Regions from separate parts of the Paenibacillus sp. FSL W8-0187 genome, predicted to be linked through region 2. Evidence: a T-box and tRNA genes for the amino acid it is inferred to sense, from the RefSeq annotation. Region 2 holds a T-box; the other holds one or more tRNA genes.
What was found. The T-box of region 2 lies ahead of metG (methionine--tRNA ligase). A T-box ahead of a tRNA ligase gene usually reads a tRNA of that ligase, here a tRNA-Met.
Positions count from the first base shown of each region.

Region 1 (16,161 bases), 250 kb from region 2:
TCTCCGGCCAGCTTACGTACCCAGAGATTCGGCAGCGTGACGCTCTGGCTCTCCATCGCCATCACATCAGGAATGTACGAATGCGTGGCATTCGCCTGATAGAGCCTTGTCATGCTGCCCTGCTTGTATACATATACATATTGTTTCTCGGCACTATACAGCATGATATTCTCAATATCCGGGTCGTCGTCCAGCCTTTGCTTGAAATAAGCAACCACACTGTCTGAATTGGACTGCCCGCCGCCCGCGATCCGATCCATTCGCTTGGCCATGTACTCATCAAACGAGTTCATGAGGAAATAGGAAGTGTCAATCCCTAGAGAACTGTTGCGGTACAAGTCATTTACATAGGACTGCTCATTCTCAAATTTTTGATTCAATTGCCGCTCCACCCGTTCAACCGCTCTTCGCTGAATGTCGAGTTCGCTGCGCACGGCCGATTGAAACAAGAAGTAATACATGAGAAAAGATAAGGTGACGATGGTAACCACCGCAATCAAGGAGATTAACAGCAGCATTTTGGTAAACATATTATTTTTAATATATTTTTGATAAAACTTAGCAGGAGACATTGGTTTCCCCTTCCTGATGTAAACGTTGTTACTGCTTAACCTATTAAATAATAACATCAGCAGAGCGTTATCAATGGATGAAATTTCTACCAGTCATGAAGATGTAATTTGCCTATTTTAAGTTGATTTAGGGGTCGCTCTTCCCGCTAATTCATAGCATAATCAGGAAGGAGATGAATTAAGATGCCCCAATACCGCATTATTGTCGATTTATCCGATTTTCAGCTGCACCTGCTGGATGGCGACACCGTGGTACGTACGTTCCCGGTTGCCATCGGTAAAATGGCTACGCAGACGCCGCCAGGCAATTACACCATCGTCAACAAACAGCCAAATCCCGGGGGGCCTTTTGGAGCCTATTGGTTAGGGTTGTCCAAACCCCATTATGGCATCCATGGCACGAATGACCCTTCATCCATCGGCCGCTACGTTTCCCATGGCTGCATTCGAATGTACAACGAGGACGTCATTGAGCTTGCCTCCCTCGTTCCGATTCATACCCGGGTCACCATACGAAACTGATAGCATAAACTGGTGATTTCAAATCCCTCCAAATTGGTTAAATACAAATGTTACATCGTACCAATGTATTTACCTATTCGTTGTATGGAGGGATTGCCCATGATGCAGAGCAAATATTTCAGGACATGCTTTGGCATAATCGCACTGCTCTTGATCATTTATCTCGGATCCGAAATCAGCTTCTTGTTCCGGCCAATCGTCTCCATGTTCAATATGCTGATCGTTCCCGTCGCGATGGCCGGCTTCTTCTATTATCTGCTCAGACCGATTGTGGACTACCTGGAGCGGCGGAAAATCAAACGATCCATAGGCGTCCTGATGCTGTATTTCGTGTTTGCCGGTCTCTGCGCCATATTCGGCATTGTGGTGTGGCCGACACTTCGCGAGCAGATCGAAAATTTTATCAGTAATGCCCCCTTTCTGGTAGAGGGTGTGCAGCAACAGATCGACCAGCTGCAGCAGAATCCATACTGGTCACGCTTTATACCAACGGAATCCGAGTTATCTACCTCACTGACGGAATACATGAATCGGATCATTACCTGGATCAGCAACTCCATCAATAACCTGATTGCCGTTGTATCCAGCGTTGTCGTTATTATTGCTACGATTCCGATTATTCTGTACTACATGCTGAAGGAAGGCAGCAAGCTTCCGCCCAAGCTGCTCAGTGTCCTACCAAGACGATACCGCCGTGACGGCAATGAAGTGCTGGGTGAGATTGATACAGCACTCAGCAATTTTATTATCGGCAAAGTGATCCTGAATCTTATACTTAGCATCATGATCTATATCGGATTTCTGATCATCGGGCTGCCTTATTCTTTGCTCTTGACGGTGATCTCCTTCTTCTTGAATTTCATCCCGTATATCGGAGCGCTGCTGGCTACCATTCCTGCCGTGATCATCGGTTTTATCGAATCTCCTTCGATTGCGATATGGTCTGTTGTCGTCATTGTCATCGCACAGCAGATCCAAGATAATATTCTGACACCGGTCATCTACGGGAAACAGCTGGATATTCACCCGTTGACCACGATTGTCCTCATTCTTGTAGGCGGCGACTTCTTCGGGCTGCTTGGCATCCTGCTCGCCATTCCCGCTTACATGATCGTCAAAATTATCGTGGTACGGATTTACGAACTGTTCCTTGCCGAAAAAGTAGAAGACGCATAATGAACTCGAGTTACTTCAGACATACAAGTGACATTTGTACAAAAAAGGATGTCCCCGCCAACTTCACGATGGCTCCTGGGGACATCCTTTATATAACGAATCACGCATTGCCGCGCAGAGATCGAACCACAAAATCATGCTCATCCTTGCGCAATATCATGCCATTTGACAAGGTAACGGTATCCTCATCGTGAGCAGTCAGAATGGCCTGTGATAACACCAGTCGATTGCCTCGCCATATCATCACGGAAGATCCAAAATAGATGGCGTTATCGAATTGAATGGTATGATTCACGACATAACCGATGGAGTTCAAGGCAGGGTATGCGTTTCTTGGCATAATTCTATGAATGGCACGAAACGGTATAACAAGCTCACCCGGACCTAGAATCACTTTTTCCTGAACGGGATCCCACCCTTTCAGCACACCTTCAACCGTGCTTTTCGCCCCGTCTAAACGCTGAATGACAACATGACGACCAATCCAATGCTTCATGAAGGTCACCTCTCGCGGATTATTCATCTCCATCGCCCGGTGTGCTTGGGATGTCCCAATTCACCGGATCCATACCCTTTTGCATTAAAAAAGCATTCGATGCTGAAAATGGACGACTACCGAAGAATCCTTTATGCGCTGCAAATGGACTCGGATGACTGGACTCAAGCACCTTGTGCCGGCTTCGGTCTATGAAAGAACCTTTCTTCTGTGCGTAACTGCCCCATAATATAAAAACCATTGGCTGATCACGTTCATTCAATTTCGCAATAACCGTATCGGTGAATGTCTCCCACCCGATCCCTTTATGCGAGTTCGGCTCGCCTTCGCGAACCGTAAGCACTGCATTGAGCAGCAGTACTCCTTGATCCGCCCACGATTGCAAGGAACCGTGACGGGGAATCGAGATTCCCAGATCCGAAGCAAGCTCCTTATGTATATTTCGTAAAGACGGAGGAATCGTAACCCCGGGCGAAACGGAAAAGCTCAGTCCCTGCGCCTGCCTACGACCGTGATAAGGATCTTGTCCCAAAATAACGACTTTTGTCGATTGGTACGATGTTTGCTGAAGAGCCCGAAATATATCTTCCTTGGGGGGATACACCGTGCTGCGCCTGTATTCCTCGTCCACCCGTTCCATCAAAGCTTGAAAATAAGGCTTATCCATTTCTCCCTGCAGAATAAGGTCCCAATCATTGTTAAACATCCGCATGTCTCCTCTCTCCTCTCACACAGGCCAGCATGGAATCATAAAGAATGCGATTTCTATAATCGGAACACCATAACATCTTCCGTTCAATTTGAACCCAATAACAACGCTCATCATGAATTGACCTTATGTCGATTTAAAAAAATAAGCCGGCACCCATACGGGGGCCGACTTATTTTGCATCTTACCAGACGCTGTTATAATGCCGAGGACGGGGGTCGAACCCGTACGGTAGTCACCTACCGCAGGATTTTAAGTCCTGTGCGTCTGCCAATTCCGCCACCCCGGCATATTTATCCGCGCATGTTCCTAGCGTCGTTCACGTTCACTTACATAGCCGAAGGTACGCGTGGGAATCGCAATATATTGCGATCTCATTCCGATATCTAGGTGTGCACATTTCGTCTTAGCGACAAAATTGATAATACCATGTCCAACCATGTGATGTCAATATATGAAACTCATAATTTTTGGCATCACCTTACTTAATAGCTTGAACCACCGCTTTAATTCATCGATTCAAAGGCTTCCGTATGCCATAAAGAATAATTTTACCGTTATCGCCAAATGATAAATAGGCTTGCATTGTCATATGCGAAGACTAGAACAGCCGAGAAAAGGATACCCCTCACCATGAAAAAACTCTCAACCGTCGTATTAATCGCTCTCTCCATTTCCCTTTGCTATCCGAAAGTTGTTAACGCCGAGCATGCACCATCCGCTTCCAAAGGCAGGGATTATTATGAGGAACGCGGCGAGATTGTATGGGAAGTCCCCACACAAAACAAAGTAATTGCCCTTACCTTTGACGATGGTCCGGACGAACAGAATACCATTCAAATTCTGGATCTGCTAAAGCAATATGACGCTAAGGCTACCTTCTTCGTTGTTGGCAACCGGGTGGAGAAACACCCTGAGATCGTAGCGCGAGAGCTGCAGGAAGGACATGAGATCGGCAATCACTCATACTCCCATCCTCCCTTTCACAATATTAACGTCAGCAAGTTAACGAGCGAACTGAACCGTACGCAGGATGCGATTTTTCATGCAACCGGCATTCGAACCGTTCTGTTTCGTCCACCCGGAGGCAGTTATAATGAAGCGATTGTCCGCACAAGCAAGGATTTCGGTATGCTGACCGTATTATGGTCATGGCACCAGGATACGCTGGACTGGCGAAAGCCCGGCGTTAATCGGATTGCCAAAAAAGTGCTGGATAATGCCCATAATGGAGACATTGTACTGATGCACGATTTTGTGCCGGGTAGTACACAGACAGTTGAAGCCCTCAAAGTGATTCTGCCGGAGCTGCAAAAGAGAGGCTACGAATTTGTGACCGTTTCGGGGCTGCTGTCCTATCATGAGAAATCGCGTAAGTTCATTGAAGTAAACCATTAAAGGGAATGAATCAACTTCTACAATAACCGCTACCTACTCATGGTAACGGTTATTTTTGGGAAACCGATTGGATCCGATAACACAGAGTTCAATTTCGGATCCTCCTCGAGTGGAAATGTCTTGCTAGAGCGCCGGCTGAGCAATATGGAGCTCCTCCTCTGCGGAATGACAATATTCGTACCCAGGTTACGGAGCAGGCCGCTACTTCCTTGACGCTCAAGGGCGATATCCTGGAATTAAAAACGCCTGGAGGTCTCCAGCAAGAGGTCTTGAATAAATTAATTGTATTTGGTAAGATACAGAACGAACGTTCAGTATATAAATTTTGAAAAGCTCGCAAAGGGTATAAGGGGGGTGCATGCGTGAATAAAAAACAACAACAAACGGAAGATACCAAGCGACGCATAGCCGAGGCCGCCAAGGCGCTTTTTATGCAGAAGGGTTACAAATCAACGTCAATAGAGGAAATCGTTGAAGCCACCGGCAGCAGTAAAGGGAATATCTATTATCATTTCAAGAGCAAGGAAGGGCTGTTTCTGTATCTGATCGAGGAATGGGACCTCGAGTGGGAACAGAAATGGAACAGTAAAGAGCAGCATTACACCACCACCGTTGACAAGCTATACGGAATAGCGGATCAATTGGTGTTTGATGATCTGAACCACCCCTTCTCTAAGGCGCTTGATGAATTTATGAACAGCAATGGAGATGTTACCGAGGAAGTAGAGCAGCGAATCGTCCAGATTATTCGGAGCCATTTGGAATTCGATCAAAGATTGCTGCAGCAAGGGATTGATCGCGGGGAGTTTGAGAATCATAATGTGGAGCAGCTTTCCGTCATCTTTGAGAGCCTCATTGTTGGTTTAAGCCAAATGTCCCGCATAACGAAGGTGGAAAATGCGCTTTCCCTTTATCATGCCGCCATCAAAGTATTTCTGCATGGTATTGAAAAGAAATCATGAAAAACAAGACTCTTTTTTCATAATCTATTACAAACCGAACGTTCAGTATATAAATAGTCGGATTACATCATTTTCATCATGTCATTATTAAATCGTCTTTTATTTTGGAGGAATCATCATGTCATTACTGATGCGAAACAATGGAGCCATCCTGCTCCTCATGTTCAATATATTTCTAGTCTTCACCGGCATCGGGCTCGTCATACCTATTATGCCAACCTATATGACGGAACTGCATATCAGCGGAAGCACGGTAGGCATGCTCGTTGCCGCTTTTTCATTAACACAGCTGTTATTCTCGCCACTTGCGGGTAGATTGTCGGATACCATGGGTCGTAAAAAAATCATCATCTCCGGCATGATTGTGTTCGCTATATCGGAATGGTTGTTCGGAGCTGCCAGCACACCGCCGCTCCTGTTTGCATCGAGAATGCTCGGCGGTATTGGCGCTGCGCTCATTATGCCTGCTGTTATGGCCTACACGGCTGACGTGACTTCGAATGAGGAACGTGCCAGGGGCATGGGGTTCATTAATGCTGCGATTACGACAGGTTTCATCATCGGACCGGGCATCGGAGGGTTTATCGCCGAGTTTGGCATTCGCGTTCCTTTCTACGCTGCGGCTGTTGCGGGAGGAATTGCCGCACTGGTAACGCTGCTGCTGCTTCCGGAGTCATCCACCAAACAGGAAGCACCTACCTTGCTGGGACGGAAGAAGGAGAGCATGGTTGTCCAACTGGTACGTTCTTTCAAAGAACCTTATTTCTTAAGTTTGATCATTGTATTTGTGCTCTCTTTCGGCCTTGCCAATTATGAAACGGTGTTCGGCCTGTTTGTGGATCATAAATTTGGGTTCACCCCTAAAGATATTGCCATGATCATCACATTTGGATCGATTGCGGGTGCCGTCGTCCAAGCGACGATTTTCGGTTGGATCCTGAACCGGTTCGGTGAGAAAAGAGTCATTACGCTCAGCTTGCTTACCGCAGGAATCTGTATCCTGTTAACCCTGTTTGTGCATAAATACTGGCTGATATTCCTTGTTACCTTCCTGGTCTTTCTGTCGATCGACATCTTACGTCCCGCTATCGGTACGCAAATGTCCAAGCTGGCGAAGGATCAGCAAGGCTACGTGGCCGGTCTGAACTCGGCCTATACCAGCCTGGGGAATATTGCAGGACCGCTGGTAGCAGGGTATCTGTTTGATTTGGACATCAACTTTCCCTACATCTCCGCGTCCATCGTCCTCATCCTCTGCTTCTTCCTGGCCATGCGTGCTGGCAGAGCCTGGGCCGCAACAGAGGCTGTCATGAGTGAAGGGTAACGAAGGATAACTTCCTTCAGCAACGTTTATAGCCAATCATTAAACAAGACACCGCCGGAAGCTTCTGGCGGTGTCTTGTTTTTGGTTATGTATTTTTAATATGCCACCAGGACGATCATCGCCAATAAAGCCACCAGCGCAAACAAGAGAGCCCATCCCAATTCGAACCGTCTTTTTTCTTTATATGCCTTAAAGGCTTTCCGTGACTCAAATACGAATACGACCATCAAGAAGGCAAGCAACACAGGCAATCCCCACGACTGATTTAACACCCACTCTGACACCTTAATCCCCCATCCTATATCTAAAATCAGCTGCATCCACCCAGCAGCAGCTGTATAAATAAGCGTATCCCCAATGATTCTATTAAAATGTACCGTATGTCGCCCCCGATTACAAATCTCGCTTAAAATATATACCGAAAAAGACTCCACCGGCATTGTTGGTGGAGTCTTACGTTAAAGTGAACCGCGGGGAGTTTTTCGCTTCGGTTATGTTTGTTTCGCTAAGGTCCTGATCATGCCGCTCAGCTTCACTCTACGTCAATTGGATGTTGTATCTTATCCTTATAAAAATCGAGATACAATTGACCGTCGGTTCCCTTGACCGCATAAAAAACATCTTCAATATTTTTGTTCCGGTCTTTTAATTTATCATGAACCCAATCGGGGGAAAGATCATTTACCTTTAGATTCTTCTCTAAAAGTTGTCCATCCATGATAAGCTCAATCGGAAACTGTTGATTCCCTTTCATTCCCTTTTTCATATCTTTTAAAGTTACATTCTGGTATTCCTTTTTCTTCATCACAGATATCATTCCATTGATCTCTAATACGCCGTACTCAACTTCCGAGATGTCAAAAATATCTTTTTGTCGTAACATCTGATTTACTGTATCTAATGTTAATTTATTTTTCTTTAGATTCTCTTCAAGAATCTTCCCACCCTCTATAAGTATACTCGGTGTCCCTTCAGCCCACATACGGAATTTACGGTTCTTCACAACGAGCTTTGATAAAAGATAGGATGTAAATGTAAAAACAGCAAGCGAGATGAGTAGTTGTATTACCTGCAATTTTTCATTGAAAGCAAAATTTGCAGCAATTGCACCCAAAATAACGGCGGTAACAAACTCATGAAAATTCATGTTAGATAACGTTTGTTTTCCCAAGAATCGCGTAATAATCAACAAAAGCACAAATGCAGATATACTACGAAGCAGAATTATCATATGTTCATCCATGTGAGCCCATACACCCCATTTTCATCGTATAACATATATATGGGCAATTTTCGCAAAAATAAACCGATAAGGATAGCAAAGTTTCAAGAATATACTCTAATTGAACTTCTAATTAATCGGTGATCTCAGCAAAAGACCCTTGCATCGCAAGGGTTTTCGATAAAGTGGGCCCTGAGGGACTCGAACCCTCGACCAGTCGGTTATGAGCCGACCGCTCTAACCAACTGAGCAGGGTACAGCCAGTTTAGTTACTTCATTATATATAGGTTTAGAACTGCAAATGTTTTCGTGGTTTTTATGTTTTTGTCAGCAATTGCGTTAGACCACTAGCCGTCAAAGTTTATTGTTTTATAATTCTTAAACGAGAGGTGATTGAATCAATGTCGCAAAATTGAATTGGTGTACGTGACCATCGTTTAATGTAGTCTGACCAGTTACAAAATGTACGTGTTTGCCATTTCCTACTGGAATAGCCGGTCCAGTTCTAATCTTTTTCAGATTATGAAAATGGTTCAAGAAATCAGTTTTTTCTAATTCAATTTCGTGGACATGACTATTCCCCACTCGAATCGCTTGCCCTGTAACACCAGCAAACCGATGATTGTGCCGATCTGCTCCTTCTTCTGCCAGCTTGGTACTACCTTCAAATTCATGTACGTGTCTCTGTACCTTTACGCGTCTCTTCACCTGTTTTGTAGATGTTATTCTAACCTTCTTTACTGCTTGCCGTTTCGTCTGCATTCGTTGTATGCCTCCTTAAATTTAAACGACTTACAACATCCTATTTAGACATACATGGTTATGTGCAAGGCCATTATTAGGACTACTCTAATAGTTTTTATAGTTCATCCTTCTGTTTGGCTATTCCGGCTTTGAAGAGCTCGTGCGGCATTAGCAAATTCTTACTCTCAAGTGTTCCGATTGTCGTTCCTCTCGGCTTTCAGTTATGATGGAATGCGAGATAGCGGATGTCAGATAAATTGCGCTCGGCGGGCCGCTATCTCAGCCGGGGGATACCTGGACTAAGGGGAGGACGTGTCAGCGTCCTCCTTTTAATAAGTCTTTGCATAAGAAAAACCGCCCAATCATTAGGCGGTTTGTTCTAAACTATAGTGTTCCGTTAGCTTAGTCAGCTTAGTACGTCGATGAGGAGCACATCATTTGAAAAAACTCGGTCATCAAAAAAGTCGTCTACTCCTATTTTGTATTCAACATACCGGTTGCGCCGAATTAAAGTCGAACATGGCGATGATTACGATGTCGGCAAATGCTTTAGCGTTCGCAACCGATTGAACTTAGAGCTACTACCGGACTAATCTTCTAGCTCAATTGCGATACGTGCAAGGACACCAGCTGGATTATCTCCGCTTCTGTTTGCGTTTGACGGGAAGTTAAAGGCGGCGATCACAATATCATTTGTACCTCTCCGAAGGAAACGCCTAATATTAAACGTTCTTCCCGGATTAAAGAATGAAACATTGCCCTGCGGATTGTCGATAACTACCGGCCGTCCATTTATTAAAACGATGGCAAAGTTATCAACGGACAGGAATAAGCTAGCTCTCTCAATATCGTCTCTAATCGTAAATCTTCTGGCGACCACAGCAGCGGGACCGTTAGGGTCATTTCTTCCCCAAACGTAGGATTCACCAGCTTGTGGCGCTACCCAGGCAGGATTCCGCTCGATTTCAAGTGCGTTTACCCAATTTCGATTCGTGCTGATTATCCTATTTCTTTGGTTAATAACAACTGGTACTTGTGCATTCAATGCTCTTTGCGCGGCAATCATCGTCCTCATTGCCTTTGCAACGCTACTCGAACGGATTCCGGAATGTCTCTTAGGTGCATGCAGTTGTTTCACCGTATGATTTCCCATTTTTCTGACTGTTCTTTTTGGCAATTCGTGTTCCCTCCTTTTTAATTATCAAATCCTTAACATATATATGAGTACATGGATTCAATGGATATGGACAAATGATTAGTCAAATCGCTCAATTTCCTCAAATGAAAATAGTCCCCCGTAAAAACGGAGATCTGTCTCACATTTTGCAACCAGCTACATAGAGTTCTTGCCGATCGTCCAGGTCAACAACTGACACCTCCAGCTCTGATAGCCCAGCTCATGAACCATGATCTTATACCGTTGATGCCCTGTTGGTTTCTATATATGGATGCACGACAAATAAGGGGCACACGCCAACGCTGTGCCCCTTCTCTACTATTTTCTGCCCTTGTCACGATTCATGTGTTCGCAGACAAATAAACATGCCTTACAGCACTGATCTCCTCGTTGTTTGATGTTCGGTTTATGTACAATGAACTTAATCCAAAAACGGGGACGGAAAGTAGCCGTCCCCGTTTACCGAATTGGGGATACCGCATGGGTGCAGTATCGTAATTGCTGAATTAAATTAAATCAAATCAATGAATGCTTCATTCAGGTGCTTAGTTAAATCCAAAAAGTTCCCAAGATAATAACCAAGAGAATAAATAAAACCAGAACAGTACCTACTGGATTCCCGTATCCGCCGTAACAAGATTTTTCGTAACTCACCGATATTTACCTCCTTGTTTTGTGGAATGGTACAGTTTATGTACATAGACGGACTTAGTCTGGACATTTCGGCAATCATGATCAGAATGTGCTAATGTACCATAAATAGGACTGGGAGGGGTTCCTCACATCGCGGTCTACTTGAAGAACGGACGTATTAGCCATACTCTCAGTGCCTTCAGCTATCTGAAAGTCGCAGTTGAACACCTTGGAATGACCACAGCAATGTTCAATGAACGATACTGTCGATCAATAGCTGCCGTTAGCAAATGCGTTTTTCACCATAGTTTTTCACTCAACTAAACAGTCCTATAAACAGCAAAAAACCCTTGCATCGCAAGGGTTTTCGATAAAGTGGGCCCTGAGGGACTCGAACCCCCGACCAGTCGGTTATGAGCCGACCGCTCTAACCAACTGAGCTAAGGGCCCTGAACATACATGTACACATAAACATAAGGACGTCATACATACATCGTTTAAAAATTGGTTGCGGGGGCAGGATTTGAACCTGCGGCCTTCGGGTTATGAGCCCGACGAGCTACCGAACTGCTCCACCCCGCGTCAATGCTGTATCAAACAGCGACAAGAATAAATATACACCATTCCCCTACAACAAGTCAAGTGCTGTTTTAATGGAATTTTCTCAAGGCATAAACCGCACGCCATAGCGACCCTTTTTGGAACGGTAAACCTCCACCATCCGCGGATCATGGTACCCGAACAGCCAGCCATCCTGCTCCAAACGTTTAGCGAAGCAGCCCGCCTGAAATTTGCTTGTATACAGCTTTCCGTAATATACCCAGTTCATCCTATGCGACTCCTTACCCGAATGATAATGTAATGCTGTCATATTATATCCAAACTTCCACAAAAAAACCGAAATCCAACAAACTTCTTTTGCGGCTGCTCAAGCGCCAGAATTTGCTTGCGACCGTAGATCACCAGCTTCTTCTTGCCTTCTTTCAAAAATGACAATCGATCCGTTTGGCTGCTGTTGTTGCGTCGTAATTATCCTCTCCTTTTCTTGCTCCTCCGGTGCGGTGCCGCAGGCATACGGCCCCGGTTCATTTTGTTCAGAAACGCGGCGTTCCGCTGCTTCTTCGGCAATCCCAGTACGGGATAATGAGCTTTCAGCTTATCCATATTGTCCTGGATGAACTTATACCGATGAATGAAAACAACGGCCATGTACAGACCGAGAATTAACAGAACAGAAAAGGCCGCTATCCCCATCACAAATCCGCCAAGATCGCCGGTTACCGCAACCACTACGTAATACCCAGTGTAACCGATAGCCGCAAACAGCAGGGCCGCTTTGCCCGCTTTTCCAACGCCGCCTTTGCGCTCCATGGACTGGTAAGCCCCTTGCTGCAGTGCTCTGAAATACAACACATAAAAAACGAAGATGAGCAAAAGCATCACCGCTGCCGAGCTAAGCCCATACCCGATGGATTCAACTCGGGCCATGTCATACATCATTTTGAGTATAGCGATCTCACAAGTGACCGCCACCGCCAACCCGTATATCCCCAAGTACAGCACAAAACCGACCTCAGACCGGTACGGATTTACACTCAGGCCAATCCCCCATAGCAGCATAACCACCCACAGCGCCGCAGCTACATACATGTATATCGACATCATCGGCGCCGCCAACGTGACCAGTGCAGGGATCAGCATAATGAATAAAAAACATACAATGCCGCCCCGAATCTGCTCGGCAGGGATTAGCCGGAAATGAAACTGTTCTTCCTCTGAAATCTTTGTGCTCATCTTGCCACTCCCCTTATTGCCCCGCTCTTGTTCACGTTGATATTCGTGACCAGATTCCCCGCCGTTTGTCACATTGGCTCGCATATCCGCGCCTGTCTTTCTCAAGCCAGACACCCTTGTTGGTTCAGCATTTCAGGTACTACACTTAATGCGCTCAATCACCGCGCCAAGCTCCCGTATGATTTCCGTTACCGTGGCGCCCCAAATTTGATCCTGTTCGCCTTCATTGCGAATTAGCCAATTGGAATGCTGTCCTCTCAACAGTTCGATTCCCTGTATTCGGCAGTTCAGATCCGGACAATAGTACGCTGTAAAGGTAGCGTATCTCTCCGGATGGCTGACACAATCGGCCAAGGCGGAGACAACCGATTCCGGGTAGCCTTGGGCAAGCAAGTACTTGCGAGGCTCCTGCTCCCCTTGCTCGGCACTCATCCATTGCTGAAACCAGCCTTTAGGCATTGCCAATAGAGCTGTATCACGGTTCTTCCGATCCTCCAGCTGCAGATGATTGATGATTTTAAGCCAAGCTTCCGAAGGGGTTCCCAGCGCTTCCAGCACATAGACTCTCTCACCGTCAGGCTCGCTTTCAATATCGGCCTTTACCACCAGACTTGAACTGTAATAAATGAAACACTCCTTCGGCTCCTTGTCGGAACCGGACACCCTCATATGTATCGTTAACAGGGTCCGGCTGCATACTTTTATGTATTCCAGCAGTTCCTGCACAAGAACCGGCTCGCTGTCACCCGTATCAATCAAGTCTTTCTCCTGCAGCTCCTGCTCAATCTTGGCCACTTCTATGGGCATCTCCTCGGTCAACGTTCCACGAAAAGGGTCCTCTAACCCAATAACAGCCCGCGCACCGACAATGCCAGTAAGTACAAAGAATTGTTTGCCGGTCAGTTGGATCCTTGACGGAATTTCCAAAGATCTCTCCTCCTTACGGTCAGCCCCGCCTATTTTTGTGTTAAAATCTGACGTTATCATTACTATTATAGGTGAGACATCTCCTTGCCCTCTACCAAGTCGTGGCCCTAAATTTATAGGAACATATACTCAAATCAGCCGATTTTCAAACTGCTCAACAGTAAAATTTCATAAAAAAACATTCCCGGGTCGAAATCACCTCTGGAATGTTCTTGTACTCATGTTAGATTAGACGGATCTTCCTGCTGGATAATACCGTGATAAAGAATCGTCATCAGCTGTTCACTGATCACGTTCAGGCTCCCCAGACCATGGTACCATTCGTTCCGGGCTGTAAATTCCTTGATAAAAGTAAGGAACGCAACCAATACCTGGGGAGAGATGTCTTTCCGTATCTGTCCAAGCTGCTGGCCTTTAAAGATCAGCATTTCAAATTCCGGAACAACGAATTTCTGGTTGAATTGGAGCAGCTTGTCCATCTGCTCCGGGAATTTGGCCAGATCCGCCACAAATTTCTGCGAGACAAACGCCGAAAATTTGTGCTGATCCTTGTAGAAGACGGTTAACGCCTCAAGCGGATCTTTTGCCTGGTCCATCATATCGCGGTAAATCGCCATGAGCTCGTCAACCATCCGGTCCACGACATGATCCAGTAAGCCCTCTTTGCTCTGATAGTAGTTATAAATCGTCATCTTGGAAACGGGGACCGCTTCGGCAATCTGCTCCATACTCGTCTGTAAAATCCCCTGCTCCAAAAACAACCGCTTCCCGGCTTCAAGCACTGCTTCTTTCTTAGCATTCATCTGTTAGACTATATCCCTTCTATATCAGCATAAGGACACCGATGGCTGGCTACCAGCCGCATACAGTCCTAATGTAACGATCCAGCCTGCCGCTGTCAACCCGGCACCCACCATGGATTGTCTTCGCCACATTACAATAAAAAAAGCCGTCGCTCTGCGATAACTCACAAAGACGACAGCCTGATGATCTTAGCTGGTATAAGTTGTTTACACGCCAAAGGAAGTTGGATTCGATCTCCAGGATTGAAGAAGCTCCACATCCTGTTCCTGAATCCGATTCTCGGATAGCGCAACATCAATCAGCGCTCCGTAATTGGACAAGCTCTGCAGTGGAATACCGGCTTCAGCAAAAGCTTGTACCGCTTTATCCAGCTGGTAGCTGAATATAGCCAATACCACCAGCGGCTCTGCCCCTGCATCCTTGACCGCTTGCGCCGCTTTGAGCGAACTGCCGCCCGTGGAGATCAAATCCTCGATCACAACCACCTTCTGACCTGGCTTGATCAAGCCTTCGATTAGGTTTTCCTTGCCATGCCCCTTTGCTTTGTCCCGAATATAGGACATGGGCAGGTTCATCTTCTGGGATACAAAGGCTGCATGCGGAATCCCGGCTGTGGCCGTACCGGCAATGGCCTCGGCCTCCGGATATTGCTCCCGGATGACGGCTGCGAACGATTCAGCAATGTAGTCGCGAATCTCGGGATAGGACATCGTCAAGCGATTGTCACAGTAGATCGGGGACTTAATTCCCGACGTCCACGTAAACGGCTGGTGAGGTCTAAGAGAAACGGCCTCAATCTTCAGCAAATAAGATGCGATCTGATGTGGAATATTCGCGAGTGTACTCATGCTTGAATCATCTCCTCAATAATCTGTTTTGCAGCTTGTCTCGGGCTCGGGGATTCCGTAATGGGACGGCCGACAACCAGATAATGACTGCCCTTGCGGATGGCTTCCCCTGGTGTAAGGACCCGAGTCTGGTCTCCGATATCCGCACCGGCTGGACGGATACCCGGTATAACGGTCTTAAACGCTTGGCCGCATGCGGACCGAATGGCCTCCACTTCAAGCGATGAAGCGACGACGCCATGCAGTCCCGCTTGCTGAGCCAGCTTCGCATATCGTACGACCGCATCCTCTACCAAACCCGGGATGCCGATTTCGTTATTCATGACATTCTGACTCGTACTAGTCAACTGGGTTACCGCAATGATCGTAGGCATGGCAAGACCCGGGGTGTCCGCCACTGCGGCCTCCGCCCCGGCTTTTGCCGCCTGCATCATGAGAGCGCCGCCGCTGGCATGAACATTAAACATGTCCACACCCAGCCGCGTTACGCTGTTCGACCCACCTTTTACCGTGTTCGGAATATCATGCATCTTCACATCCAGGAACACGGAATAGCCTTTTGCTTTTAATTCTTTAACAAAATCGGGACCGGCAGCGTAGAACAGCTGCATACCGACCTTCATATAACACGGGATACCCTCCAACTGCTGCACTAATGCTTTCGCGCGCTCGGCATCGGGGTAATCCAGGGCCACCATCAGGCGGCCCGCCATTTCATTGTAGCGGGCGTTCATCTATATCCCTCCTTCTCGATTAAACCGGCATCGCTTCAGAGGAGAAGTTGATGGTCTCCAGCATCGTCAGAAGCTCACGAACCGTATCGAGCGAGGTCATACATACCACACCGTTTTCT
Region 1 is NZ_CP150206.1:2,295,590-2,311,750, reverse strand. It holds gene MKY48_RS10220 (sensor histidine kinase) at 1-572, opposite strand, end outside; gene MKY48_RS10215 (L,D-transpeptidase) at 756-1,094, shown strand; gene MKY48_RS10210 (AI-2E family transporter) at 1,194-2,270, shown strand; gene MKY48_RS10205 (hypothetical protein) at 2,371-2,766, opposite strand; gene MKY48_RS10200 (uracil-DNA glycosylase) at 2,786-3,472, opposite strand; tRNA gene MKY48_RS10195 (tRNA-Leu) at 3,679-3,764, opposite strand; gene MKY48_RS10190 (polysaccharide deacetylase family protein) at 4,109-4,873, shown strand; gene MKY48_RS10185 (TetR/AcrR family transcriptional regulator) at 5,236-5,835, shown strand; gene MKY48_RS10180 (MFS transporter) at 5,954-7,159, shown strand; gene MKY48_RS10175 (hypothetical protein) at 7,255-7,431, opposite strand; gene MKY48_RS10170 (DUF421 domain-containing protein) at 7,692-8,402, opposite strand; tRNA gene MKY48_RS10165 (tRNA-Met) at 8,568-8,633, opposite strand; gene MKY48_RS10160 (YmaF family protein) at 8,760-9,143, opposite strand; gene MKY48_RS10155 (hypothetical protein) at 9,715-10,302, opposite strand; tRNA gene MKY48_RS10150 (tRNA-Ile) at 11,312-11,385, opposite strand; tRNA gene MKY48_RS10145 (tRNA-Met) at 11,441-11,517, opposite strand; gene MKY48_RS10140 (hypothetical protein) at 11,600-11,764, opposite strand; gene MKY48_RS10135 (hypothetical protein) at 11,965-12,729, opposite strand; gene MKY48_RS10130 (hypothetical protein) at 12,862-13,656, opposite strand; gene MKY48_RS10125 (TetR/AcrR family transcriptional regulator) at 13,875-14,459, opposite strand; gene MKY48_RS10120 (hypothetical protein) at 14,484-14,627, opposite strand; gene pyrE (orotate phosphoribosyltransferase) at 14,667-15,308, opposite strand; gene pyrF (orotidine-5'-phosphate decarboxylase) at 15,305-16,042, opposite strand; gene carB (carbamoyl-phosphate synthase large subunit) at 16,062-16,161, opposite strand, start outside.
Region 1: it encodes a tRNA-Met, which carries the amino acid that the T-box ahead of metG (methionine--tRNA ligase) is inferred to sense. The anticodon was not compared.

Region 2 (16,161 bases):
AAGAAGCGGCCAATGCTTCAGAGGAATAACTAAAATTCTAGACGAAAGGGCGCCACCCGCTGCGGTACATGGGGGTGCCCTTTCGCCTAAACAACATCAGACATAAAAACGGAGGTTACCATGAACAAAGCGCTGAGAAATCCTCTGATTTACATCGTTTTTGTGCTGCCGGCATTCTTATTGTTTCTGGCTTTTTTCATATACCCGATCTTTACTGCGTTTGACAACAGCTTTACGAGCTGGAATGGCATCTCCAAAGATGTGAAGTACATTGGGCTCGATAACTATGTGACAGCCTTGAATGATGATGCTTTTTGGAAGGCTGTCAGGAACAATGTTTATTTCATTCTCTTTTCCTGTTTGATCCAGGTTCCGACGATCGTATTCTTCTCCCTGTTAATCGCAAACGTGAAGCGTTTGAAGGGACTTTATAAAACGGCGGTTTTTGCACCATCCATCATGTCGACGGCTGTGATCGGCATTTTATGGGGATTCATTTACAACCCGGACTTTGGTCTGATGAATGAGATTTTAGGGCTGGTTGGAATTGAACCCATCTACTGGTTATCGGATAGCAAATGGGCCATGATTGCCATCCTGATCACGAATGCATGGCAATGGACTGGCTTTTACATCGTGATGGTTCTTGCCGCAATTCTATCCATACCCAAAGAGCTGGATGAGGCTGCGGCAATTGATGGCGCGACAGGGGTCCAAAGAGCAACCAAAATCACGCTTCCATTAATTATGCCAATTATCTCTGTTGTGATCATGCTTTCGATCGCGGGAGCCATGAAAGCGGCGGACATTATACTGGTTATGACCAAGGGCGGGCCGGCCGGCTCAACCGACGTTATGGCGACATATATGATTCGATATGCGATCACGAGCTTCAAGCATGGCTTTGGCAACTCGATCGCCGTGCTGATCTTCCTCTTCACGATTATCGTAACGGTGCTCTACCAGGTGCTGGTCGCAAGACGCAACGAAAGGATTGAATACTGATGAGAGCAATAAAGAAACTGATCCCGCACATTTTTCTGATGGCTTACTTGCTCGTCATACTATATCCTTTCCTGTTCGTCCTGTTCTCTTCCGTGAAGGTGGATAACCAGTCTATTGCAACGAACCCTTTTGGTTTGCCAAGCACGCTGGTATTTGATAACTATGTGAACGCATGGGTGAACGCCAAGATTAGCACGTATTTCTGGAACAGCTTATACATCGGCGTGCTGTCAGCCTGCTTGTCGATTCTGTTTGCAGCGATGCTGGCCTTTGCCGTGACGCGGATGAGATATAACCGGATTAGCGCCATCGTCTTTCAATGTATTTTGATAGGCATGCTGATTCCGAATAACTCTCTCATGCTGCCGATATATGGCATCATGAGGCAGTTGGATATTTTGAACACGCACATGGCCCTGATTCTACCTTATGTTGCCAATGCCATCCCGTTCTCGGTTATTATACTGGCTGCCTTCATGCGGTCGCTGCCCGGTGAAATCGAGGAGGCTGCGGTTATTGATGGATTGAGGTCCGGAGGGTTGTTTGCTAGAATTATCTTACCTCTGACTGTTCCGGCTATCGTTACCGTATTTATTATCAATTTCCTGGGTAACTGGAACGAATTCTTGCTTGCTAACTACTTCCTATCGAATGATGAATTGAGAACACTGCCTGTCGGCATGGTCGGTTTCAGGGACGCCTACAATATGAACTACGCACAAATGTCTGCGGGTATCATATTCAGCGTGCTGCCGGTCCTTATCATTTATGCCGTTCTGCAAGAGAAGATCATTGAAGGCGTCACCGCAGGAAGTGTCAAGGGGTAATACTAGGAGCAGGAGCATGCGTATGAATTTGCGGAACAAACTATTCACAGCCTTTTTGGGGCTCATTATTATTCCGTTATTTGTGCTGGGCCTATTTACATTCTTTATTACCTACAATTCGATTGAGAAAAAGTACAGCCAGCAAGCCGAATATTCCCTTAAAGCAATCAGCTACAGCATTCTGAACGTGTTTAAGGAGATGGAGTACGTCACGGATAACGGGATTGCCACCTCCGTCTTCGCCATGGCGCTGAACGCCAAGGATCCCGATGCCCAGAACCTGATTAAGGAATCCAATGCGGACCAGCTGAAATTAAACGACAGACAGCGAAGCTTTCGGAATCTTCTATATAATCATCCTGCGATCAGCTATGCGTTTTTATATCATTTTAATAAAGAATCATCACCGATTCCTATATTCAGTAAAGAAGATTTCAGGACGCTGCCTTATGAAAAGTTTAAGAATAGTCCTTTATATGAAGAGGTGGTTCAGCTTAACGGAATTCCCAAATGGCTGGCTCCGCACGAATTTCCGGAGTTGACGGGAGCGGATCCGGTATTCACCCAGATCCGGCTGATTAAGGATGTCACGACACTCCGCAAGCTGGGCATTCTAGTCGTCCAGATCAAGAGGTGGGAGTTTGAAGAAATTTTCCGCAATTTGACACTCCCTAACAATCTGCAGAACACATCTTTTATGTTGGTCAACAATGAAGGCTTCATTCTATTTGACCCCAATAACGATATGGATGGTCAAAATATCAGTCAATATATGAAGCATGACGTTGAGTTTAAGCAAGGCTACCAAAGTTTTAAAGCCAAGTTTAACGGCAAAGAGAATATTGTTTCTATCTATCATCTGAATGATTACGGCTGGAATCTCGTCTCGGTGACTGACTGGAACTCGTTATCGCAAGAGGTTACTTCCTTTGCCAAGTGGTTCTTCGTCATTATGGGCCTCTGTCTGGTTACCGCGATTGTGTTCAATCGTCTGTTTATGAATCGGATTACCGGGACGATCGCTGTTATCGTGCGGTTTATGCGCCGTGTTGAAGATGGGGATTTGAACGCGAGAGTTGAAGAGAAGGGAGAGGATGAACTGCTGCTGCTGTCGAAAGGGTTCAACAACTTGATGAACCGGATCAACAATCTGTTTGCGCAGATCAAGAAGGAGCAGAGGCAGAAGACCGACGCGGAGATGCGTGTGCTGCAAGCGCAGATCAAGCCGCACTTCCTCTTTAACACCTTGGAATCAATCAATGTTCTCGCTGTCCAGAATGAAGGACGCAAGGTCAGTGAGATGGTTTACCGGCTTGCCAGCATCTTGCGGATCAGTATTCAGGAGAAGGAAGAAATTACGCTGGATGAAGAAATCAAGCACTTGCAGAGTTATCTTGAAATCCAGAAGTTTCGGTTTGAGGACCTGTTCGAATACGAGATTGACGTGCCGAAAGAGCTTATGCACAGCCGTATCCTGAAGCTGACGCTGCAGCCGCTGGTTGAGAACAGCATACAGCATGGCTTTGAAGGCATTTCTTATACGGGATGGATACGCATCTCTGCATGGAAGGAACTCGGTAATGTCATTATTCGGGTCGAGGATAACGGACTCGGCATGACCGCTGAGCAGTTGTCCATGTTTGAATATATGGTGTCCGAGGATAACGGATCCGAACAGACGACGTTGCAGAATCTCAAAGTGAACCAGGAACGACGGGGACTTGGGCTGCGGAGCGTGGCTGACCGACTTAGAATTCAGTACGGGGATTATTACGGTCTGTTCATATGCTCAAGCCGCCCCGGCGGCACCGTTATACAATGCGTCATACCCAATTATGACAGGGGGGAAGGGCAGCATGTTGAAGGCATTATTAGTTGATGATGAGGCTCCCATCCTGAACAATCTCAGCAAGGTTCTGCCTTGGGAAGAGATGGGCATGAAGGTTGTCGGACTTGCCCGAAGCGGGATGGAAGCACTTGAAGTAGCGGATCAGTACAACCCGGATCTGATCCTGTGTGATATCCGGATGCCCGTCATGGACGGACTGACCTTTATAACGAAGATTCGGGAGAAAGGAAGCCGGGCGGAGATCTTTTTGCTGACGGGATATCAGGAGTTTGAATATGCCCGGGAAGCAATTAAGCTGGGCGTCAAGGATTACATCAGTAAGCCAATTCATTACGGGGAACTCGAGATGAAGATTCGTGATATCGGGGAGGAAATCCGCAAGAAGAGGGCGAAAGAGAAGTATTACAGCACCGTTTCGCTAATTGATGAGGCTCCGAATCCCGAAGCCGTAAAGAAAACGCCGGAACAATTGGTAACGTCTGCTCTGGAGTATATCAATACCCATATGGGGCAGGATTTGGGGATTGAGGAGCTTTCGGAGCATCTGGGCATCAGCTCCAGCTACTTCTGTTTATTGTTTAAGAACCATGTCGGACTCACCTTTGTGGAGTACTTGACGAGACAGCGGATGGAGGCAGCCAAGTTCCTGCTGGTGAACAGCGATAAGAATATCGCTCAGATCGGCTCCTTCGTCGGTTATCATGAGCGGCGGTATTTTACCAAGGTATTTCAGAAGGCTACCGGCATGACGCCATCCGAATTCCGGGAAATGTCCGGAGAGGCAACGGTATAGGTTTTAATAGGACCCATGCAGGCTGCTAAAGTCATCACTAGATCAATCCCGCCTGGCTTGCAAAGTCCTTTAAATTGATAGAAGGCAGGTATGAAATCAATGAAATGGACGGCAGCAGATTTATCGTTAGAACAAAAGGTAGGACAAATGTTTATATGCGGCTTCAACGCGCTGACGCCGAATGAGCATGCCAAGATACTGATTGAACAATATCAGGTCGGGGGCATCTGCTATTTTCGCCGGAATGTGAAAACGCTGCCTCAGCTTGCCGAACTGTCGGAGTCCTTACAGCAGCTCGCATCGGACAGCCAGAAGTTCCCGCTTCTGATCTCGATTGATCAAGAGGGCGGTATGGTTGCACGAATTGATCATGAAGGCATCAGCCGCATTCCGGGGAATATGGCGCTTGGAGCAGCGGGCAGCGCGGAGGATTCGTACAGGGTAGCACAAATCGGGGCACGCGAATTGCGTTCACTTGGTGTAAATATGAACTTCGCTCCTTGTCTCGACGTGAACAACAATCCACGTAATCCGGTCATCGGCGTGCGTTCCTTCGGCGAAGATCCTCAAGCTGTTGCCGCTCTTGGGACTGCGGCAATGAAGGGATACCAGGAAGAAGGTGTATCCGCTACGGCCAAACACTTCCCGGGCCATGGCGACACCAGCGTCGATTCTCATCTCGGGCGGGCTTCTGTACCGCATGATTTGGAACGGCTCCGCAGCGTGGAATTGTATCCGTTTGCGCAAGCGATCCAGAACGGAGTGGACGCCATCATGACGGCTCACGTCAGTTTCCCGGCGATAGAGCCGAGCGATCTGCCGGCGACGCTCTCTCATGCCGTGTTAACGGGTTTGCTGAGGGAGGAGATGGGGTTTGAAGGTCTGATCATAACGGACTGCCTTGAGATGCACGCAATCTCCAAAGAGTACGGGATTCCGGAGGGCGCGATACGCGCGATCGAAGCGGGTGCGGACTGCGTACTGGTCAGCCATAATCTATCGGAGCAGACGGCGGCGATTACGGCCGTCATTGAGGCTGTCCGTAGCGGGAGACTCCCGGTAGAGCTGATCGACAAGGCTGTAGATCGGATATTGGCGCTTAAGCAGCGTAATGCAAAGCTCGCTGAGGAGCTTCCGGTCTACCCGATTGGCGAGGTTGCGGAAGAGACCAAACAATTGCTGGCTCAAATTGCAGGCAGAGGAATCACGCTGGTGAAAGACGAAGGGCAGCTGCCTCTTAAGCCGGAGCAGGCCGTTGCGGTGATCTGGCCTGAGCTGCTTCAGGCAACCCAGGTGGATGAAGCATGGAGCAAGAGCTACACCTTAGGGGATGCCTTGAGAAGTTACGGGGTTCAGGCAGACGATCTGCGTGTCGGAACGGATATGTCCGACGAAGAGGTAGAGCAAGCCGTTAAGGTAGCTGAAGGATATAAACAGATTATAGTAGCTACGTACACCTCCGAGAGCCGCCTTCCCGCCGGCCAGCAGAAGCTGGTGAACAAGCTGGTTGAACTTGAGGATGTGGCACTTGTTATCGTCGCTACCCGTAATCCCTATGATATCAATGATCTTCCGCCGGTTCCGACGTATTTGTGCAGCTACGAGAACACACCTTATTATATGAATGCAGCCGCGGGTGTCTTAATAGGACGGGTTACGCCTGAGGGCAAGCTCCCGGTAGGAATCAGCGAGACTTATCCGCTTGGCTGGAGCGGTAATCAGGACTATGTCAATAATTAAATAAGGGTTGCTCAAACCGGAGTCTTCCTACCCAGGAATGCTCCGGTTTTCCTATTTTCCAGCCTTTTCTGAGCAACTTTTGGGGAAAGTCCGCGTCTAATAGTATGTCCAATAGAGGCAGACAGACTATACTGAGAGTTTTAAAGGAGTAGAGAATGAATTTCAAGAGAATCTCGATGATTACAGTCCTTGCCGCGGCCCAGGTATCCATGGCATTTCCCGCGGCAGCTGAATCACCGGATATTACAGCTCCGGCGCTAAATAGCCAATCAGCGCTGCAGTCCCCGGTGGAAGGACAAAGCCAGCAGAGTGGAGAACAACAGACGGACTTGCAGCAAGCGGAGGAAACATCAGCAACGCCAAAGGAAACATCTTCTGATTCAGTCGAAGGTACGATTAGCGATCCGAATGCCGAACCTTCTGCACCCAATGAGCAGCAGGAGGATACGGAAAACGATCCTTCCGATAATGAGGTTTCAGAGAACGAAGAGGGCAGCCCATCCGGAGAGCCCGAAGTCAGTACTTCCAAGTTTTCTGCGAATGAACTTGTACTGATGATGAACAGCAATGTGATGTACCATAACGGCAAGAAATACAAAGCGGGTCAGCCGATGGCTGTGAAGCAAGGGGTATCCTATGTCGCCATTCGCGCCATGGTTGAACGTGCAGGACTGAAGCTGTCTTACGATAATAAAACGAAGGAAACCATCATCCTTAAGGATGGTAATGAACTTCGGTTTACGACAGGAAGCAGCAACTATAAAGTCAATGGACAGGTACGTTCGATGAAAGGCCCTGCCTACCAGAGCAACAATGTGTTTATGGTTCCGTTAACCGCGATCACGCAAGCGCTTGAAATTCCATACCAGGTGAACCAGCCCGAGAAGAAGGTTATTCTCGATCTATCCGGTATGGGCAGCGGCAACGGTAATGGTGAACAGCCAGGCGGAAATAACGGCGGGGGATCTGGCAGCGAGGTTCCGCATATACCGAATCTCGGGCCCAATGACCTCATCTTGATGATGAACAGCAACAAGATGTATCAGAACGGGAAAGCGTATACGGCAGGTCAGCCGATGGCAGTTAAGAACGGCGTATCCTATGTTGCCATTCGCTCCCTCGTTGATCGTGTCGGCCTGAAGCTGACCTATGACGGAAAGACTAAGGAAACGATTATTATCCGCGGTAACGATGAGCTTCGTTTTAAGACGAACAGCAGCGTTTACACCGTGAACGGGGTCAGAAAATCGATGAAGGGACCGGCTTACCAGTCCAACAATACGTTCATGGTGCCGCTGACCAGCATTACGCAGGCGCTGGACATCACCTATCGGGTGGACCAGCCGAATAAGCGGGTTATCCTTAGCTTGAGCGCAAAGCCCGTAGCTTCCTTCACGGTGCAGCCTGGTGAGATCCTCGCCGGACAAACAACGGTTACGTATAAGACGAATGCCTATTCGCCGACGGGCCTGGCTATTGTTGACGAGCATTGGGAAGGCCGGGAAGAGATTTTTGACGAACCCGGCGTGCATACGGTTTCCTACTCGGTACAGGATTCCAGCGGGGAGTGGAGCGACCCGTATATATTGAGCATTCAAGTATCCGCTCCGAATACGCCGCCTGTTGCCATGTTCGAAACGGATAAACAGGAATATAAGATCGGTGAGAAAATAACGTACATGAATATGAGTTATGACAACGATCCTGGCGATGAGCTTACGTATAAGTGGGAAAACAACGATCAGGCCTTTTTTACGGCAGGACCGCATAAAGTGCTGTTGATTGTTACTGATAAACATGGAGCGACCAGCTCATACGAGAAGATTATCAACGTAACGAGCGAAGTATTGTATACGCGTGATCAATTCAATCAATTGTTTACGGGCATCGGCGACAAATACACCTTTGACGGATCCGCTGTGCCGACATGGAATCTGATGCCGATTACAAGAAGCTCCGAACCTTATTTGTTGATTCGCAGCAACTCTCCGGAAACCGTCTATCAAGAGGGTATCGTCTACCGCGAGGTCGGCAATGCCAGCACGCGATTCATGATCCACCACTTGAACGCAACCGGGAAGAACATGAAGATGTACGTCGTCGCCACTAACATCAACACTATGACGGCGCGTCTGACAACCGAGTATACGGGAATAGGCGGTCCGATTAATATACCGACTGCCACGGGAAAAGCAGCTGTTCAGCGTTACCTCGAGTCTATGCAATCAGCTGATTCATTCAAGACGATCTCGCTCGCGCCTGGGGAAAGCCGGGTCATTCTGCAAGACTTGAGCGCGCAAACCTTGAAGAATCAGCAGGTGCTGTCCATGTTTGCTGATCTCTATTCGGATTCACCGATCCGGTATGATGTCATCATGATTGATGAAGCCAAGGATCCGATTCAAAAGCTTCCTTACCTGAAGCTCCATCCGAGCGATGGCGTTCATAACCGGGGAACGTACCCGGACTCGACACGGATCATTGAATCCCATGATCTGGTTGGCAACACGCCTACCCGTCTAGCGCTCGGTGACAAGACAAACGATCCGAATCTGGAAGGGTATGACGGCATTAACGGTTCATATCAATCCAATGCCGGGAACTTCGGTGTGCTTTACAAAATCAAGCTGCACCGCGTAGCGCCCAATACGCTGATCACGCTGAATCCGCGTGGAGGCAAGTACATGGGTGCGCTGATGGTGAACGGAACTATCATTCAGACGCCGAATACAAGCGGAGGCGCTATATCTGCACCGAATGAAGCTGCCGTTCTCTATCGTACGGGGAATTACGAGCAGACCGTGGAAATCCTGTTTACGGCGGCGCCGGGAAGCAGCTTGCCAATCAACTTCCTGTTCCAGCCGCTTCCGCAAGTGAAGAACTAATCCACTATTTATTCATAACAAAGGGACAGCCTTACAGCCAGCACATGGTTAGGGCTGTCCTTTTTGTTGGCTCTTGCCAAGGGATCTCGTCAAATGTCAAGTGTTTCGCGTTCCGGCCGGCGCAGTACCTTGCAGGGGTTTAGTCTATCCACAACCGCTTTCATTGACGCTGTCTTATTTTTCAGGCATTATAAGGAGAGAGTATCTTCAAGTAGAGGAGGTTACCTCCGTATGCTTACGACGGAACAGATCATCGACGCCATGTCGGAACATGGGCTGCGCATTACCGATCAGCGCAAGACGCTTGCCAAATTGTTTGGGGAACATCCTGGATATTTGACGGCCAAGGATGTGTACGAATATATGGGCCGGAAGTACAGCGGTTTGAGCTTTGATACAGTGTACCGGAATCTTCGGGTATTGTACGAACTCGGTGTATTGGAGCAGGTAGTGTTCGAGGAAGGCATCAAGTTTCGAGGACGATGCAGCGAAGAGCATCATCATCATCACATGATTTGCCTGCAGTGCCAGAAGACGTACCCGATTACGTTTTGCCCGATGCAGCTGACCGATGCACCGGATGATTTCCAGGTGGTTCAGCATAAATTCGAAGTGTTCGGTTACTGCCGGGACTGCGGCAAGGACAATACCGATAAGGAAACTTCACCAGCCAGTGGAGGAAAGCGGGACAGCCGGGTATGAGCACGGCACGTAGGGTAGTGAAGGTGCCGATACACTTCTATCGGAAATTCATTTCTCCGTTGAAACCGGCGACTTGCCGATTCTACCCGACTTGCTCGGCCTATGCACTGGAAGCGATTGAGGTACACGGCGCGCTGAAGGGCTCCTGGCTGGCGGCCAAGCGAATAGCAAGATGCCATCCGTTTCATCCAGGCGGCATTGACATGGTTCCACCGCGCAAGGATAAGGTGTCGTCTTCATTGACAGAGAAATAGCGTTTTTGGGGTATCCTAATCGATACGAAGCGGAATGGCATGCTGTCTTTGGACATAGCCATCCCACGGAACGCGACTCACCTTGACACACCGCAGCCCGTTTGATTAAAATGTAAGAAATTATAGGTATATCCGAGGAAGAGATAAGTACGAAAAGCTTGCCTTGAACAGAGAGCCGGAACAGCTGGAAACCGGTCTTGGCGAATTTCGGAAAATGGTCTTGGAGGATCCGCTTTTGAGCGCTGCAGTCCAGGTAATAAGGCTGCCGTAAAGAAGCGGCGTGAGCCAGCGTTAATGGACGGCCGGATGACGGCAGATGAGCCTGTTACCCGTAAGGGGACAGGGAATTTGGGTGGTAACACGTGAGAACAACTCTCGTCCCATGGGGACGGGGGTTTTTTGCTGTTTACTGCTGTTTTTCAATAAGAGATTACTTGGTACAAACAATCAATTTCACGGTAAAGGAAGGTTACTATGGCAGACAAAAAGACGTTTTATATTACAACGCCAATCTATTACCCAAGCGACAAGCTGCATATCGGCCATGCTTATACTACGGTGGCCGGCGACGCCATGGCTCGTTACAAACGGCTTCGTGGATACGATGTCCGTTATTTGACGGGGACCGATGAGCACGGACAGAAGATTGAACGCAAAGCGGCGGAGGCTGGGAAAACCCCGCAGCAGTTCGTTGACGACATCGTGGCAGGCATCAAAGACCTGTGGAAGAAGCTGGACATATCCAACGAAGATTTCATTCGCACAACGGAGCAGCGCCACACCAAGGTTGTGCAGGAGGTATTTGAACGTCTGCTGAAGCAAGATGACATCTACAAGGGTGAATACGAAGGCTGGTACTGCACGCCTTGTGAGTCGTTCTTCCTGGAACGTCAGCTTGTCAACGGCAACTGTCCGGACTGTGGCCGACCAGTAGAGCTTGTGAAGGAAGAGAGCTACTTCTTCCGCATGAGTAAATATGTGGACCGCCTGCTCCAGTATTACGAGGAGAATCCGGATTTCATTCAGCCGGTATCCCGCAAGAATGAGATGATCAACAACTTCATTAAACCGGGTCTTGAGGATCTGGCTGTGTCCCGTACGACCTATGAGTGGGGCGTGAAGGTGAAGAGCGATCCAAAACACGTGATCTATGTGTGGATTGACGCACTCCTGAACTATATAACGGCACTCGGATACGGTACGGAGGACACCAGCCTGTATGACAAATACTGGCCGGCCGATGTTCACCTGATGAGTAAGGAGATCGTCCGTTTCCATACGATCTATTGGCCGATCATTCTGATGGCGCTCGATGTTCCGCTTCCGAAAAAGGTGTTTGCTCATGGCTGGCTGCTGATGAAGGACGGGAAAATGTCCAAGTCCAAGGGGAATGTGGTCGATCCGGTTACGATGATTGACCGGTATGGTCTCGATGCGCTTCGTTATTACCTGCTGCGTGAAGTTCCATTCGGAGCGGACGGCACCTTTACGCCGGAAAGCTTCGTGGAACGGGTGAACTCAGACCTGGCCAATGACTTGGGTAACCTGTTGAACCGTACCGTGGCCATGGTCGATAAATATTTTGACGGAGTCGTTCCGGCTTTCTCCGCTGGCGTAACGCCGTTTGATGCAGCGATCGAGGAAGCAGCTAAGTCGGTTTATGAGAAAGTCGAAACCGCTATGGAAAATATGGAATTCTCGGTTGCGCTGACGGCGATCAGCCAGTTTGTCAGTCGCAGCAACAAATACATTGATGAGACACAGCCATGGACGCTGGCCAAAGACGAGAGCAAACGAAATGAACTGGCATCTGTCATGAGTCATTTGGTGGAGACGCTCCGTGTGGCATCGATCCTGCTGCAGCCGTTCCTGACCCGTACGCCGAAGAAAATGTGGGATCAGCTCGGTCTGGCGGAAGGCGAATGGACGACTTGGGAAAGCGGACGCCAGTTCGGAGCCATACCAGCTGGAACGAAGCTTCAAAAGGGCGAGCCGATATTCCCACGCCTGGATACAGAGCAGGAAGTGGCCTACATCGCAGAGGCGATGACAGGCGGTACGAAGGCCGCCCAGGAGGAACCTACGACCTCGGCAGCAGCTTCGTCCGCCGAAAGCACGGAGGAGCCTGTAGAGCTTAAAGAGGAAATCGGCATTGAGGATTTTGCCAAGGTCGAGCTGCGCGTAGCGCAGGTAATCGCTGCTGAGCCGGTTAAGAAAGCAGATAAGCTGCTCAAACTGCAGCTTGATCTCGGATTTGAGCAGCGGCAAGTGGTATCCGGCATTGCGAAGTTCTACAAGCCGGAGGAATTAGTCGGACGCAAAGTGATTTGCGTAACGAACTTGAAGCCGGTGAAACTTAGAGGTGAAATGTCGCAAGGTATGATTCTGGCCGCCTCCTACGGCGACCAGCTGACGCTTGCAACGGTGCCGGATGGCATGCCTAACGGTGCCGTTGTCAAATAAAAAGCTCTCTCATTGAATTAAGTCGCGATAGACGGTGTACCCTGTTAAAGGGTACGCCGTTATTTTTTCCTTTAAGAGGTTGTTCAAAAAGTCCGCTTTTGATCACGAAGCGAATCAGGAAGTAGTTCGGCATCGAATCTTGAATTCAGCCGGGCCTTCCGGTGCTCACGTACCCAAAACGTACGCTCCGCTCCTGACGTCCCTAGCTTCATCCAACCTTCTCGGTGCTGAAAATCGACCTTTTTGAACACGCACTTTAATAAGGGGGATATAACATCTCTATTGAAAATTAATAGTAATTTTTACGATTTGGTTGACAATGATGTTTGCCTGCTCTTATAATCTTGTTAGTAAAGATTACGATTAATTGAACGGAGCGGATATGGGAGATGAACATGAACAAGAGAAAGAGAGAAAGCAAACTTAACAGTTGGACCTGGAGTGTAACCTCTATATTGTTGGCGGTACTCATCCTGTCGGGGTGCGGAAGTAAATCTGGCGGCAGCATTGTCGAAGGCAAGGTAAACGTCATTACGACCTTTTATCCAATCTATGAGTTTACGAAGGAAATTGGCGGGGACGACGTCAATGTTGTAAATCTTCTGCCAACGGGCGTGGAACCGCATGATTGGACACCGCGCAGCCAGGATATCGTGAATACTTCCAAGGCCCAGCTGTTTCTCTATAACGGTGCCGGATTGGAAGGCTGGGTACCTGGGTTTCTGAAGGGACTTGATAAAGATACGCAAGTTAAGCCGGTTGAAGTCAGTCACGGGATCAAGCTGATTGATGCCGTGGGAGACGATGGTCATGGACACGGGGCAGCAGCTAATGAAGAAGAGCACGATCACAGCCATGAGGAAGGCACGGAAGAAGACCATGCGGGCCATGAACACGAGGAAGCGGCCGCTGGGACTAGCGCCGACACACATCATACGGATCCGCATACATGGGTAAGCCCGAAATCGGCACTGATCATGGCAGAGAATATCAAGAATAGTCTTGTCGAGGTGGATTCCGAGCATAGGGACGGCTACGAACAGCGCTTTGAAGCCCTGAAAGAGAAGCTGGTCAAACTGGATAACGATTTCACAAGCGAGTTGTCCAAAATGCCGAAAAAAGACATTGTCGTTTCCCACCAGGCATTTGGCTATCTGTGCCGGGATTATGGCTTGACGCAGCATGCGATTATGGGACTTTCGCCGGACGCTGAGCCCAGAGCGCAGGATATAGTAAACCTGACCAAAACGGTGAAAGAGAAGGAAGTCAAATATATTTTCTTCGAAGAGCTCATATCGGATAAACTTGCCAAAACGCTGGCAAATGAAGCGGGCGTGGAAACCTTGGTATTGAATCCCGTGGAGGGACTGACGAAGGAGCAGGCAAGCGGCGGTGACAATTATTTCACGCTAATGGAGAAAAATTTGCAAAATCTAACGAAGGCTTTACAATAAGGAAGATGGGGGAGCATATCCCCCTCTTCTTTCGTGTTATGAACGTTTATGATGTTCATATATTTAGATAGAAAGACTACAGAGAGAAAGGCGGCCTGGTTATGGAGCCGGCAGCACAGGATTGCCACCAACCTATTGTACAAATCAAGGATGTATCCTTTCATTACCGCGAGCAACAGGTGATCAAGGATCTCAATTTCACCATAAAAGAGCGGGACTTTGTAGGTATTGTCGGGTCTAATGGGGCAGGCAAAACCACGTTGCTCCGCATGATCGTTGGATTGCTGCCTGCCGCGGAAGGGTCTATCGAACTCTTCGGTCAGCCGATCCGTAAGTTTCAGGACTGGGAGCGAATCGGGTACGTTCCGCAGAAAAATTCGTTTAATCCGCTGTTTCCCGCCACTGTGCGCGAAGTCGTCATGTCCGGGCTATATAATCGGAAGAAAATGTTTCGCCGTTTGAACCGTCTGGACCACCAGAAATGTGAGGATGCTCTGGAAGTGATGCGCATTCAGGATATTGCTGATAAGCGGATAGGCGCTCTGTCCGGTGGACAGCAGCAGCGCGTTTTTCTCGCTCGGGCGCTCATTAATCGTCCGGATCTGCTCATACTTGACGAGCCTACGATCGGCATTGATGCCGATACCCAGGCCGGATTCTTTGAATTGATTACCCATATGCATGCCCATCATCGCATGACGTTTTTGATGGTTACCCATGATTTGGACATGGTTAAAGACTACTTGGGAGAATCGCCGGTATCGCAGAACGGAAAAATTCAGTTTTTTGTCAGACATTCTCATGATATCGAAAACTGCGCAGAAGTGGATCTGCAGCATTCGCTCGTATAATGTATAGAAACAAACTTTTTGAAGCAGGAGAAGGGGACGTTATCATTGCTTGATATTTTGTTTAGCGATTTTTTTCAGCGGGCGCTGATCGGAGGAGTTCTGATTGGTATCACAGCCCCGCTAATCGGGATATTCCTCGTGCTGCGGAGGCTGTCCATGATCGGCGATACGTTGTCACACGTCACGATTGCGGGTGTGGCACTCGGATTTCTGATTGAAGTATATCCGCTTGCCGCAGGGCTTGTGTTTGCGGTGCTGGCCTCGTTTGCGATTGAGAAGCTGCGAAAGGCATATAAAAGTTATGCCGAGCTGTCAATCGCCATTATTATGTCTGGCGGCGTTGCGCTTGCTTCGCTGTTTTTCACCTTGGGAATGGGCTATAATACGGATGTTATGAGTTATTTGTTCGGCAGCATTTATACGCTGGATTCCACGGATATTTATATGGTGGGCGGTGTAACCGTCGTTGTCATTGCGGTTGTGGTTATGTTCTTCAAAGAGTTCTTCCTGCTCAGCTTCGAGGAGGATGCAGCCAGTGTCAGCGGCCTGCCTGTCAAAATGATGAACATGATCATTACGGTACTGACCGCGCTTGTCGTAAGCACCGCCATCAAAATTGTGGGTGCGCTTCTGGTCTCCGCATTGTTGGTGATTCCGGTAGCGATCAGTTTATTGCTGGCGAGAAGCTTCCGAAGCTCCATCGTATTATCGGTTATCATCTCCGAAATTGCCGTTATCGGGGGACTGATGCTTGCGGGCATATTTAATTTGGCACCTGGTGCGACTATCGTGCTGCTGCTAATCAGCTTGCTTATCATTACGCTTGTCGGCAAAAAGGGCTTTACGACATAAGGGGGTTCTGAAATAAAATGGCTGATATTAATATCGGCATCGCGTTTGCTGCCGGTTTTGCTTCTTTTATATCTCCATGCTGTTTACCGCTGTACCCGTCCTACTTATCTATTATTACAGGCATGTCGGTCAATGACCTGAAGAGCGAACAGAACCGCAAGGAGGTCCGATTCCGGACCATGACGCATACACTCGCGTTCATCCTTGGATTTTCTGCCGTTTATTATACCCTCGGTTGGGGTGCTGGCCTATTTGGGGAGTTCTTCACGGAATATCAGGACCTGATCCGTCAGCTGTCCGCGCTGCTTATCATCGTGATGGGACTTATGCTGATTGGTATTTTCCAGCCCAAGTTTTTAATGAAGGACCGGAAATTCAATTTTAAATCCAAACCGACCGGATACATAGGAACATTTCTGTTTGGCATCGGGTTTGCTGCAGGCTGGTCGCCATGTGTCGGACCGATTTTAACGGCCATCATCGCAC
Region 2 is NZ_CP150206.1:2,547,150-2,563,310, forward strand. It holds gene MKY48_RS11260 (extracellular solute-binding protein) at 1-29, shown strand, start outside; gene MKY48_RS11265 (sugar ABC transporter permease) at 121-1,005, shown strand; gene MKY48_RS11270 (carbohydrate ABC transporter permease) at 1,005-1,832, shown strand; gene MKY48_RS11275 (sensor histidine kinase) at 1,855-3,711, shown strand; gene MKY48_RS11280 (response regulator) at 3,689-4,474, shown strand; gene nagZ (beta-N-acetylhexosaminidase) at 4,574-6,214, shown strand; gene MKY48_RS11290 (copper amine oxidase N-terminal domain-containing protein) at 6,370-9,099, shown strand; gene MKY48_RS11295 (Fur family transcriptional regulator) at 9,331-9,801, shown strand; gene yidD (membrane protein insertion efficiency factor YidD) at 9,798-10,055, shown strand; T-box leader at 10,182-10,441, shown strand; gene metG (methionine--tRNA ligase) at 10,530-12,518, shown strand; gene MKY48_RS11310 (zinc ABC transporter substrate-binding protein) at 12,914-13,972, shown strand; gene MKY48_RS11315 (metal ABC transporter ATP-binding protein) at 14,074-14,823, shown strand; gene MKY48_RS11320 (metal ABC transporter permease) at 14,869-15,675, shown strand; gene MKY48_RS11325 (cytochrome c biogenesis protein CcdA) at 15,693-16,161, shown strand, end outside.